DNA from 3 places in the Lysinibacillus sp. NPDC093692 genome. Region 2 is predicted to be linked to each of the others. Evidence: a T-box and tRNA genes for the amino acid it is inferred to sense, from the RefSeq annotation. Region 2 holds a T-box; the other regions hold tRNA genes.

Region 1 (4,290 bases), on a different contig from region 2:
TCTATTAATCTTCCTTAAATAAGTCTTCTTCTTGTTCTGCATCTGTTTCAGAAGATACATTGAACTCGTTAATAATTGCGATTGAATCTTCTTCTTTGATAGAAAGAGTGATGTTTTTACCATTAAATTCTTCCAGTAATTTATTTAGGCTATACTTGAAATCGCCATCTTTAACAGATTCAGTTACGATTAACTCTCCTAAAGTCCAATCAATATCAAGTTTACCTTTTAGTTGTATTGAATTAGTGCGCTTTGCCATTATTTTTTAGCACCTGCTTTAACTGACTTTTGAACAGCTTTCGCTTGTAATAAGCCATTTGGTGTAACAGGGAAGATAGCAACGCCACCACTGTAATCTACAGCGTGATAAGTTTGCTTTTTATCGTATTCAACTTTTCCATTTTTCTTCACAGATTTGCCAAGTTTATCAAGCTTTACTGCGTAATGTGTGTATAAGTCAACTACTGCATATCTAAGACCATACATAGTCTTAATTTTTCTAATGTGTAACATTTCTCATTTCTCCTTTACTCTAGTAAATTCAATATTTTATTGTAGGGGCTAGTGGGATTGAACCAATGACTTTGGGTTAGGAATCTAACGTTTTATCACTAAACTAAGCCCCAATTACAACAAAAAACACTATTAGAATAGTACGTCTTTCTAATAGTGAATTGATTGTCTTAATATTCAGTTATGTAGTAGACACATTCACCTTACAGAATAATAATGATTCTTTAGCTTGTTTTAAGATTACTGTGTCTGAATCACACCCTATATTAAAGAAACAAAGAGAAAGGAGAGTAAATGAAAAATTTTATTCACTTTGCTTTGTTTCCTGAATATAAGATGTAATATGAGGGGGGAGACGATTCGAATCTACTCCGCTTTTGCAATAGATTGACATTCTGCGCAACTCCCATAGAGCAACCTACAGGATTTTACCCTGCGAATAATATAATTGCTGTCAATTCTCTTAAGCAATTAGTAGCTTCATAAGATTAAGCTCAGGAACAGAATCGAACTGTTGTTTCTTGATTAAAAAGCAGATGTAATGTAACTATCTAATCGAGCGCATAGTGGAGGAGAGCGTTGAACTCACAGAGGCTTGCTTATTAGACAAGGTGAAATACGGATTCACTCCTGTTGGCTGACTAGGCAGTGGTCGAACATGCAATGATACGATAAACTTTTTATAGATACTCTAATTTTATTAAACCATCTATTCTATACATTGTGTAATCATCTTTCGATATTGCTGTGTTTGAAGCAAAAATCTCAAGATTCTCTGCTTCTTCATCATAAATATCGAAATACCTATCCAACGCTATCTCAAATGCTCTTTCCTTCCAACGGTTATCTATACTATCGTCAGATTCTTTAGAATACAAGTAAGATTCATTAACTAGTTCGTTGTTAGTTTCATATGTTAAAATATAGTAATTCATAGTTATATCCTTTTTAGTAGGGCATAGGGTATTCAAAACTCTAAATACTCGAAAGAAAATCGAGTGCCGTAGTCCACGTCAAATGCCCCCAAATTTTATTGGCGCGCCATGAGAGATTCGAACTCCCAACCGACAGGGTAGAAACCTGTTGCTCTAATCCATTGAGCTAATGACGCATATTTGATTTTCAGCATTGAGCGTAGTTAAGGGAAGAACTACGCTCAAACTTTGATTCTGAGGAGGTTTAAGTTATGAAATCAAAAAGAACTTCTCACTTTATCTTGCGAAGGGTAGGTAGCACCCAAAGTTCTTTTAGTTGTTTTTGTAGTACTTGATTAGGTGTAACGCTCTCTAAGATTGCTTTGCACAAGTTTTGAGAGAACTTACTTACTAATTATGTCTCAGATGTTTACTTAATCCTAATTTATGTATTTGTCTTGTTTGTGAGTTTAGTTATTATCTTACTCATGTGTTCGCAAGATGTTAAAGAGGTAGGAATAACACCTTGCGTTCAATAAGTTTATTAGCAGTAGCTTAAATAGGTAAGTGACTAACCTTGTATATTTCATATTATATTATTATCTTACTTTAACAAACGGTTTTATCAAAATAATTTGAAAATAGTGGTTTTTTTAATAAAATCCGAATAAAAAGGTGAAATTCACACAGTATCACACCGATCATTTCCTGAATTAGTTAATAACTGTTTTTTCTAATACTTCCTTGAAAGTTTTTGAAACAGCAAACTTTGTAGCCAAGTGAGTTGGTTTAACCACTGGTGAACCATCTTGAGGGTTACGGTAAGTACGCTCAGGTTTTACTTCAACCTTGAACTGACCTAAAGTACCAAAACCAATATTAACTTGACTTTCAACGATAGCACGAACATACGCTTTTTCTACTGAATCAAGAACTGCTGTTCCGAAGTCTTTTGTTATTTGGATTTCTACGCTATCTGTGTCACCTTCTAAGATTTCTTTAGCTAACGCTTTTGATACACGCATCGTTGGTAGTGTATCTTGTAGTTCCTCAGCTAAGATTCCTGTAATAAAATCTGTACGACCTAATTTAGCCATTTTGATATAAGCTCCTTTTTCTCTGAAAAATAAAATGGATTTTATCGCCTTTGGGCAGCGAACTAATAATCCGATATATTATTATGTTATTTTTAGCGTAAGTTAATCTTCACTACTATTAATAGTGATTCCTAGTTGTTCCTTATCTTCTTCTGATAGACAAGAGAAATTACTATAGCGTTCTGAGCCTTTGCTAATTTCCTTTACTTTCTTATGAGATAAGACTTCTAGGTTCTTTTCCTCTTTAGTGAGGTAGTAAGCGAACATATCCAAAATTACTTTAGTGTTTTGCTTTTCCCAAGTAAACAATAGATATTCTTCCAATGTCATTGTCTGAGCTAGAAATTCAATTTCTTCTTTAAGAAGGTGTTCAATGACTTGCTTGCGTTGTGCAAAATTTAGCGAACTATCTAAGTTCACTGTTAGGTGTGGTAGTAAAATTTTCATTTTATTAATTAACCCTCTCATTCTTTAAGGCGGTGGGAAGTGACATTTGCAATACTTTTTTGTACAAGCTGATTTAGCGACATGTTTTACAAATGGAAAGTAAACGATCTTTTGCTGATTTATTGTCACTATAGAACTCGTTTGTTGCAGGTAGGTGTTCACCGCACTTATTACATTGTTTTGTTTTTAAACCTAGAGTGCTTGTGTAAATTACTCTACGCCATTGACGCTCATTCTCTTTCACGACTGCTTTGTAAACGGTCTTGAGCGCTTTCTTGACATTCTGATTCTCAATGCCTATAGCTTCACCGATTTCTCTATGGGTGTAGCCTTTTTCAACCATTTTAATAAGAAGTAACTGTTGATTCGTGAAGTTACATTGATTGATTAGTCTGTCCAATGAAGCATAAGTCGCTATCACTTCTTGATTAACAGCTTTAACCCCTGTAACGTCAAGTGTGCTACCGCCGCCTAAGAAAAGGTTATCATCATATTTGTATCTAAACTCTATTAAAAGCTCAACCACGCCAATGTCATTCATGACGAAGGGTTGAAACATTAAGTCCTTACTAGTAATGTGTGCCATGCTAAATCTTCCTTCCTATATAATGTAACTTTCACCAACCTTTTGTAGTTGATTTTGACTTTAGTTATTATATATTATTTCGTAATTTTTGGATGTGTTTTTTGAAAAATATTATTTTTTAATTATATATGTTTTTAATATAAATATATTTATAAAAGTAATGTAATGATATAAAATAAGAGAGTGACATGAAAAGGTTGCGTTTAAGTATATTCAGGAGAAAGCAGGGGTAAAATTGCCAAACATATTACACCAAAATACTAACCGCCTAAAAGTCAAGGTTGCAAAGGTGCTGTACTATAAGGAAGAAAGTATGTGGGGCATTGTGAGCGTTGCACCAACTAAGATAGAGGGTGACTTCGAACCTGAGCTGAATCGCTATAACAACTTTGTTATTAGAGGTAACATTCCAATGGCTATGAATGTGGGGCAAGAGTATGACATTGAAGTAACGGATTTGCAGACAGACGCTAAGTATGGTGAGTTCTATGAGATTATTCGTATTCATATAGAAGCACTTGACACAGTAGAAGCACAACAGCGCTTCTTACAAGCTGTTCTATCAGAGTATCAATCAAAGCTGATTCTTGAAGCATTTCCTAACAATATGATTGTAGATGATATTAGAGATAATATAATTGATATAACTACAATAAAGGGTTTCGGGGAAGCTACAGCTCTAAAGATTAAGAGAGAAATCAAGAGAAACAAAGACCTAGGAGCTTTAATTTCG
Region 2 (4,290 bases):
AAAGAGAAGAGCCAGCCGATTCGACTCGACCATTTTTCCATTAATATAGGGACCAAAATATTCCCAATCATTTGTACAATCGACATAAATGTTAGCATAGAGCTTGCGGCGCCAAGAGAGAAGCCTTTATCCTGTAACATCGGCGCTAACCAGGACATCATGGAGAAGAACAAAGATGTTTGTAAACCAAAGTAAATTAAAATGGTCCAAGCACGGACATTTTTCCACGGATTTCGTGCTACTTTTTCAGTAAATACAGCTGTCTCTGGTAGCTCTTGATTTTGTATAGTCAAGATCCATATACAAAGAGCAATAATAGCAAGTATTGCCCAAGAGCCAAGCGCGATCGTCCAGCTCTCATGAAAATGATAATAAAATGGTAATGTTAGTGCCGCACTCAATGTTGCCCCTGTTCCTATTCCAAATGAATAAATACCAACCACCGTAGTAAAACGGCTCGGGAATTTTTTCTTGATATAGGCATTTAATATAGGTCCTATCAGTGCAATGGCAAATCCTGCCGCAAAGCTTGTTACTACAAGTAGTACATAACTTTCTTTTAAAAAGCGTAGGCCATTTGCTATTGTTAGGATGATTAGTAAGAGCGTAATAGCTGTTTTTGTTCCAAGTTTTCTTTGTAATGGGACTGCAAATGGTGCAAAGAGTCCCATACAAAACACCGGAATAGATGTTAAAAAGCTCATTTTCGTATTTGATATATGGAGTGATTCTAAAAGTACATTAAATAGTGGTCCTATTCCTGTGACTGCTGGGCGCATATTGAGCGCAACCAAGAAAATACAAACAACCACAAGTACCATGGAAACACGCCTTTGCTTTTTCTCCATACTTTCTAAAAACCTTCTCTCTAAATATACGGTTAAAAATTCAACGAAATTTGATAAGACCTTTGAATTCTCACTATACCCTTTTACCATTTTTTCTAGTAATGGTCAATTTCCATAGCTATTACTAGTTGCATGTTGTAGCTAGCACGATGTTGTAGACACACTAATCGTTCTTACATATTTTTAGGTGCGGCAATGCCTAATAGTGCTAACGACTCTTTTAACACAATGGATACACAAAGACAAAATGCTAATCTTGATTTTATTTGGCTGTCATTGACCAATACTTTATTTTGCGCATAATATTTATTAAATTGACGTGCTAATTGTAAAGCGTATTTAGCAATTTGTGATGGATCAGCTTGTTCAAAGGAGTTAGTAATTACTTTCGGAAACTGTTCGAGTAATAAAATAACAGGCCATGCTTGCTCACCTAATGCTTCGAGCGATACTGCATAACTTTGTGCATCTGCTTTTGCCAAAAGAGATACGATACGTGCATACGTATATTGAATATATGGCCCTGTTTCACCTTCAAAATTCATCATGTGCTCAATAGAAAACTCAATGTCATGAAGACGATCATTTTTTAAATCATTAAAAATGACCGCTCCTACACCAACCTGTCGTGCGATACTCTCTTTATGCATTAAATTTGGATTTTTTTCCTCGATATTTCGTTTCGCCGTAGCAATTGCCTCTGTTAGTACATCTGTTAATAGAACGATCTTTCCTTTACGTGTCGACATTTTTTTACCCTCTTTTAATATCATCCCAAAAGGCACATGCTGCAAGTCTTTTGCCCAATCATACCCCATCTTCTCAATGACCTTAAATAATTGGCTAAAATGAAGTGATTGTTCATGTCCTACAACATAAAATGATTTTTTAGGGTCATATTGCTGTTTACGATAAAAAGCAGCTGCTAAATCACGTGTAGCATAGAGCGTAGCACCATCAGTTTTGGTTATTAAGCATGGAGGCATATTGTCTATTTCAACGACATGAGCACCCTCGGATTTCACAAGCAGTTCTTTTTCTTCCAATTCCTTAACAACAGCAGCCATTTTGTCATTATAGAACGCTTCCCCAGCGAATGAATCAAAGTCAATTCCAAGCAATCCGTAAATGTTTTTGAATTCTTCGAGTGATGCATCTCTGAACCATTGCCAAAGAGCTAACGTCTTTTCATCCCCATCTTCTAATGCTTTAAATGCGGTACGTGCCTGTTCATTCAGTGAATCATCCTGCTCCGCTTCTTCATGGAATTTTATATAAATTTTTAGCAGTTCCTCTATTGGGGCAGCTTCAATCGTCTTTTGATCTCCCCATTTTTGATAAGCGACGATTAATTTACCAAATTGCGTTCCCCAGTCACCCAAATGATTAATGCGAATTGCTTTGTAGCCGTTTTTCTCGGCAATATTGGCCAAAGCATTACCGATCACTGTTGAACGTAAATGGCCCATAGAAAAAGGCTTCGCTATATTAGGTGAAGAAAAATCTAGCACTATATTCCCTTTTGACTCTTGTTGAGTCCCGTATAAATTTTTCTCTTTTACAATTTGACTAAGAACTTGTTGAGTAATCGTAGGCTGATGATAAAAAACATTGACATAACCACCTACTACTTGAACTTCTTGTATGCAATCGCAGCTTATATTATTTTTTATGTCTGACGCGATAGTGTGAGGGGACTTTCTTAATTTTTTGGCTAGCGTAAAGCACGGGAATGCCAAATCCCCTAAGTCCAATTTTTTTGGTTTCTCCAGTAAGTTTTGAACTTCAATAACGGACAGCTCATTATTTAATGCCTCAGCTATACTTTTTGCAATTTGTCTATTCATATTCATTCTCCTCTCTATACATAAATCCATTTTCTTGTAGACAAACAAAGCGTCCATATTTTGAATTGTGCACGGACGATTCATACTAAATGAAAATAAAAAAAGCCCTCGTCTCTAAAATAGAGACGAGAGCATAGTTATCCCGTGGTACCACTCTAGTTGCCATATAATATGACCACTTTCCATTGTTAACGAGGTGACTCCCCGATATTCTCTACTACAAATTTGAGAACCTTCTCCAAAGTGCGTTTCATTTATGGCTCCTGCATTAGGCTCACACCATCCCTAATTCGCTTTCCAGTTGCTCCATAAACTACTCTCTTCATCTCAGAATTTAACTGTAATTTCAAATTATATTACAGTAGTTCCTTTTTTTAGTCAACTGTCTTTTGATTTTTAAATAATTGAATCGATTCCAATGGTGTATTTTGGTAGTAGGCCAAATTACGCGTACATTAATACCGTATCTAAAAGGAAAAGGAACATTCCCCACTAATTAGTGGGAATGTTCCTTTTCTGCATAATGGATGACATCAGCCATTATGGCGTACAACTCTTTTAATTTTAATTCCTTGTTTTCAGTTAATCTTTTAGCTAATTTTTCACTGATAATCCCTTTTTCAATCAATACATTCCAGTTGTTATCACTTGACTTTCCTACTAATACTTCCGCCAAGTGTTCTGCGACTTCATCTCTTTTAATTGGGTTTTTTTCTTTTTTAGCTACTTTATAGATAACGACATCCAGCTTATCCCCAAGCTCGTTCATTTTCTCTGGACTAACACGTTGAACGCCCTCTTTTAGCATTTTCGCAAACTTAATCTTTGTTGCTGTATCTTCAACTTTTAAGTCATTCGAATAACCACCGACAACGAGACCGTAATTGATTAAAGTTTGAATAGATTTATCATACCATTCATTTTTATAAGGATAATCCATCTCAAAAGAATCTACAAAGGCTCCTTGTTTCTTCAAATCTTCTCGTAAAGTATTAATGAGTTTTTTGTCCTTGCTCATTGCTCTAAAGGTTACGTCTTCTTTAATGGCTATCGCTGCTGCTGCTCCCGCTGCTTCACCTGTCACCATACCCGTTGGAACGACACGTGCACTTCCAGCTGCAAGTGATGAATAACCTGCTGAACGACCTACAACAAGCAAGCCATCGATTTCTTTCGGCACTAAAGAACGGAAAGGAATTGCATATTGATTTGGAGCTGAAATAACATATCCATAATCATGAGGCGTTTGCGCTTGTACATCAACTGGATAAGCAGCTACGCCAATGCTATCCCAATGATCACTATTCTTCCAAACATCAGACATCGGTAATTGGTATTCTGCCCAAATATGTTTTGTTTCGCGGACGTATAGTTCCTCCGGATAACTCACAACTTCTGCATTTTCAAAGCCAGGAAACTTCTCATGTAAATATTTTAAAATATGTTCAGTCTCTTTCTTCCCTTTTTCAATTGCTTCCTGTTTAGAAAGTTCATTCAAACCATCGATTCCGAAAATTTGTAAAGCATTAATATAATATTCATCATCTACTTTTGCTAAATTCAAGCCTCGTAATCTCGTACCTTCTAGTACTGGC
Region 3 (4,290 bases), on a different contig from region 2:
AAGTTGGGTCATCAACCGTTTCATTATTGTTTACCTGAACCGCTAAAATCTATAGATGGTGCCTTTTCAGCACCGGCAGCAGCTTTAAAATATTCCTTCTGTTCAAAGCCAAACATCCCCGCGATTAAATTACCTGGGAAACGTTTGACTGTTTTATTAAAAGCCTGCACTTCATTGTTATAATCTTCTCGGGCAACAGCTAAACGGTTTTCTGTCCCCGCTAATTCATCCATTAATTGACGGAAGTTTGCATCTGCCTTTAAATTCGGATAATTTTCTACAACTACTAGCAATCGACTAAGTGCTCCATTCAATGCATCATTGGCAACCGCTTGCTCCTTTGGACTTTGAGCACTTCCCATTTGTGCACGTGCGTCTGTAATGCTAGCGATAACTTCTTTTTCATGGTTGGCATATCCTTTTACAGATTCTACTAAGTTCGGAATCAAATCGTAGCGACGTTGTAGCTGATTTTCAACCTGAGCCCATTTCGAATCTACGCCCTCCTCAGCCGTTACAAGGCTATTGTATTTTGGTATAAATAGTAAGGACAATACAACTAAAATAATAACGATAATTCCGATAGGTCCAAATATTTTTTTCAACTTTAAAACCACCTTCGCTTTCTTTTAGCTATCACTCAAAATCAGAAATACTATTTATTTTGACGATGAGCCATTCTTTTCATTACCACTAATATGCAACAAAAAAACATCACTATTCTACTTATATGCAAACGCATCAATACCGTATGAAATTTGTCTAACGTGCCATACTTAATATGTAACAAAACTATGATATATAGGAGGCGCTTTTTTTGACACAATCGTTTCAAAATGAATCATCAAACCAAACATCATTCAACCAACAACAAAGCCTAAATCATGGTGGACATGAACTAATGGACATGCATGAAACAATTGGCGAAATTATTGCTGGAATGAATCAATCGATCTTTTTACGTCAACATGTTAAGGATCCTGAGTTACTTAGCATTTTGGATCGCCAATATAATTTCACATTAGGTATGTATAACACAATTGTGGAATCATTTAATACAGGGCATGATCCTTCCGTACCTACAGGACGCTATCAAATGGAGACAGGCAATGATTTCAAATACGGATTAAATCCTGGCCAACCTAAAAAGCCTATGCAAAATGCAAGCGAGCTCAACGACGAAGCAATTTCTGGCTTCCTATTAGGTGCTCAAAAAGGAGCAGCAAAATGTATGACTGCTGCCGCAACTGAAACTACAAACCCTGTAGTTCGACGTGTTGTTGCTGATAGTATTCCCAACTGCATTGAAATGGCATACGAATTATCTATTTACCAAAATATGCACGGCTACTATCAAGTACCACAATATTCTCAACAAGATATGAACACGATGCTTAATTCGTTCGGCACTACAACAAATCCCCTACATTAATAATAAAAAAACAAGAGCAGTCCCATATGTGATGCATCATCACAGGGGCTGCTCTTATTTAATGAACTATAAATTTTCCTCGCTCGTTTTGCGGATTACAAAAAGCTTCTCTCTTCGACAAATAGCCAACACAATCTCTAACTCCACAGTCAAAACCCATTGTATATGTTACTTTTTTTGCAAAAAAAAAAGAATCCCCTCAGATAGGATTCTTTTTTTTCGACTAGTATAACTAGTCTTCACGTACAGTATGTTCACTAAAAAATAATTTGGAGTTGTTGCTCTTTTGAAGGTTTGAAAGGAACAGATACGGGAATAATGCCTATTGGGTAATATTCCCATTAATTTCCCTCTCTTTCTCCACTAAGCAGGCTGCTAAACTACTTATTAGGAGAATTCGAGTTATAAAAATATATCAAATAATCAGTAAAATGGCGCCCTCGGAGGGAATCGAACCCCCAGTGCAAGAACCGGAATCTTACGTGTTATCCATTACACCACGAGGGCAATTGAACAAAAAAAAAGTACCCACTAGGCTTTACGAAAAGCATGATGTAGATAATCCTCATTTGAAGCATACCTGACAAAATAGTGTACTGTACTTTAACTTATGACCTTATTCATTATACAAACGTATTGCTCAAAATTCAACTATAGAATGTAAAACATTTAAACTTTTTTTATCTTCATTCAGTAAGTTCAAAATACCTAGTAAATAAAACGCAGCTACAGTGTATGTCACGCATTAGAAAGGAAGTTAATGTACGGGCTTCAGGCGCATTGTTTATCTACGTAAAAGCGAAGCGCCTGCTTCAATTAACACAAGGCGAAATTATTTTAATTTATTTCACTTTAACAGGGTTAATATTTGACCTTCCCTGACTATAATGTGTATGATAAGGTTACAGCTGAATACGATGGAAGTTTTCAGCAAAAGTATTCGAATTTAGTTTTCTAAGGAGGATTTAACATGAATTTAATTCCTACAGTTATTGAACAAACAAGTCGTGGTGAACGTGCGTACGACATCTATTCACGACTACTAAAAGACCGTATTATCCTATTAGGAAGTGCAATTGATGACAACGTTGCTAACTCAATTGTTGCTCAACTTCTATTCCTACAAGCAGAAGATCCAGATAAAGATATCTTTCTTTATATTAACTCACCAGGTGGATCAATCACTGCCGGTATGGCAATTTATGACACAATGCAAATTATCAAGCCACAAGTACAAACAATTTGTATTGGTATGGCAGCATCTATGGGTGCTTTTCTACTTGCAGCTGGTGAACCAGGTAAACGTTTCGCATTACCGAATGCTGAAGTAATGATTCACCAACCACTTGGCGGTGCACAAGGTCAGGCAACTGAAATCGAAATCGCTGCAAAACGCATTTTATTCTTACGTGAAAAATTAAACGGTATTTTATCAGAACGCACAGGTCAACCACTTGAAGTCATTGCAAGAGATACAGACCGCGATAACTTCATGACTGCTGAGCGCGCAAAAGAGTACGGCTTAATCGACCAAATTATGGATCGCAACGACCGTAAATAAAAAAACGAATGACATCTCAGGTTTATTCCTGAGATGTCTTTTTTTGTTTGCTTTGATGGGTCCACCCTTGATTCGGCTCTTCTATCCGTCGCTTTGGATCTTCTATCCACGTTTTTGCCGTTTCTATCCATGTTTTTGGCGTTTCTATCCATGTTTTTGGCGTTTCTATTCGCGTTTTCTGCGTTTCTATCCACGTTTTTGGCGTTTCTATCCGCGACTTCAGTATTTCTATCTGTCGCGGCCTTTTCTTCCGTCGCTTTGGCCTTTCTTTCCATCGCTTCCACTCTTCTTTCCGTCACTCCGCCCTTTCCATCCGTCGCGGCCTTTTCTTTCCGTCGCTTCGCCATTTCCATCCGTCGCAGCCTTTTCTTCCGTCGCTCTACTCTTTCTTTCCGTCGCCTTGCCTCTTCTTTCCGTCGCTTTACTCTTTCTTTCCGTCACTTCGGCATTTCCATCCGTCGCTTTACCCTTTCTTTCCGTCGCTTCGGCCCTTCTTTCCGTCGCAGCCTTTTCTTCCGTCGCTTTGCCTTTTCTTTCCGCCACTCTACTCTTTCCTTCCGTCGCTTTGACTCTTCTTTCCGCCACTCTACTCTTTCCTTCCGTCACTTTACCCTTTCTTTCTGTCACTTTACCCTTTCTTTCCGTCACCTCGGCTTTTCCATCCGTCATCTTAACTTTTCTTTCCGCCACTTCACCCTTTCTCCCATCGCTTCGACTCTGACTCTACTCCCTATCACTTCAATCTTCCTATCCCTCACGTCGACGATCGGTATAGGATAACATTGACCTTCATCTCAAGTTGTACAAATATCCAACAAAAAATAGGACCTGCTTTTTCAATGTGAAAACGCAAAAAAACTGCCCAATATGTAAGTGTGACCTCTTGGACAGTTTCTGCATTATACGTTTTATTAATCTTCTTTTTCGATTAGGGCTGCTAATGCTGTAACCGCTTGCTCAGCATCGTTACCATCACCGCTAAGGACAACTTCTGTTCCTTTTGCAATGGCTAAGCTCATAACACCCATAATGGATTTAGCATTTACTTTTTTCTCGTCTTTCTCAAGAAAGATATCTGCGCTAAAGCGATTTGCTTCTTGTACAAATAGCGCTGCTTGTCTAGCTTGTAGTCCTAATTTTAATTTTACATGGACTCTTCTCTCGGTCATTCTTAAAACTCCCCTTTACTACCGTTCATCTTATTATTTTTATCTTACCTTACTTACTAGCAAAAGAACAACACGTACCTGAAAAGTATGAAAATTTAGCCACCAATTTTTTCGCCACTTCTTAATGC

What was found. A T-box is a leader RNA that pairs with one kind of tRNA and senses whether it is charged. The one in region 2 lies ahead of argS (arginine--tRNA ligase), so its partner is inferred to be a tRNA-Arg.
Region 1: it has a tRNA-Arg gene. The T-box ahead of argS (arginine--tRNA ligase) is inferred to sense a tRNA for this amino acid. The anticodon was not compared.
Region 3: it has a tRNA-Arg gene. The T-box ahead of argS (arginine--tRNA ligase) is inferred to sense a tRNA for this amino acid. The anticodon was not compared.

What each region holds. Positions count from the first base shown of each region.
Region 1 is NZ_JBNNUW010000002.1:31,871-36,160, forward strand. Features, by position in the region: gene ACQKN4_RS02920 (metallophosphoesterase) at 1-1, opposite strand, end outside; gene ACQKN4_RS02925 (YonK family protein) at 5-259, opposite strand; gene ACQKN4_RS02930 (hypothetical protein) at 259-513, opposite strand; gene ACQKN4_RS02935 (hypothetical protein) at 1,194-1,448, opposite strand; tRNA gene ACQKN4_RS02940 (tRNA-Arg) at 1,548-1,624, opposite strand; gene ACQKN4_RS02945 (HU family DNA-binding protein) at 2,141-2,524, opposite strand; gene ACQKN4_RS02950 (hypothetical protein) at 2,627-2,992, opposite strand; gene ACQKN4_RS02955 (hypothetical protein) at 3,045-3,557, opposite strand; gene ACQKN4_RS02960 (AAA family ATPase) at 3,793-4,290, shown strand, end outside.
Region 2 is NZ_JBNNUW010000013.1:47,439-51,728, forward strand. Features, by position in the region: gene ACQKN4_RS14925 (CynX/NimT family MFS transporter) at 1-848, opposite strand, end outside; gene argS (arginine--tRNA ligase) at 1,022-2,695, opposite strand; T-box leader at 2,814-3,033, opposite strand; gene ACQKN4_RS14935 (FAD-dependent oxidoreductase) at 3,192-4,290, opposite strand, start outside.
Region 3 is NZ_JBNNUW010000012.1:4,509-8,798, forward strand. Features, by position in the region: gene ACQKN4_RS14000 (TPM domain-containing protein) at 1-24, opposite strand, end outside; gene ACQKN4_RS14005 (LemA family protein) at 24-605, opposite strand; gene ACQKN4_RS14010 (spore coat protein) at 818-1,432, shown strand; tRNA gene ACQKN4_RS14015 (tRNA-Arg) at 1,865-1,939, opposite strand; gene clpP (ATP-dependent Clp endopeptidase proteolytic subunit ClpP) at 2,403-2,993, shown strand; gene ACQKN4_RS14025 (hypothetical protein) at 3,222-3,641, opposite strand; gene ACQKN4_RS14030 (HPr family phosphocarrier protein) at 3,905-4,162, opposite strand; gene whiA (DNA-binding protein WhiA) at 4,258-4,290, opposite strand, start outside.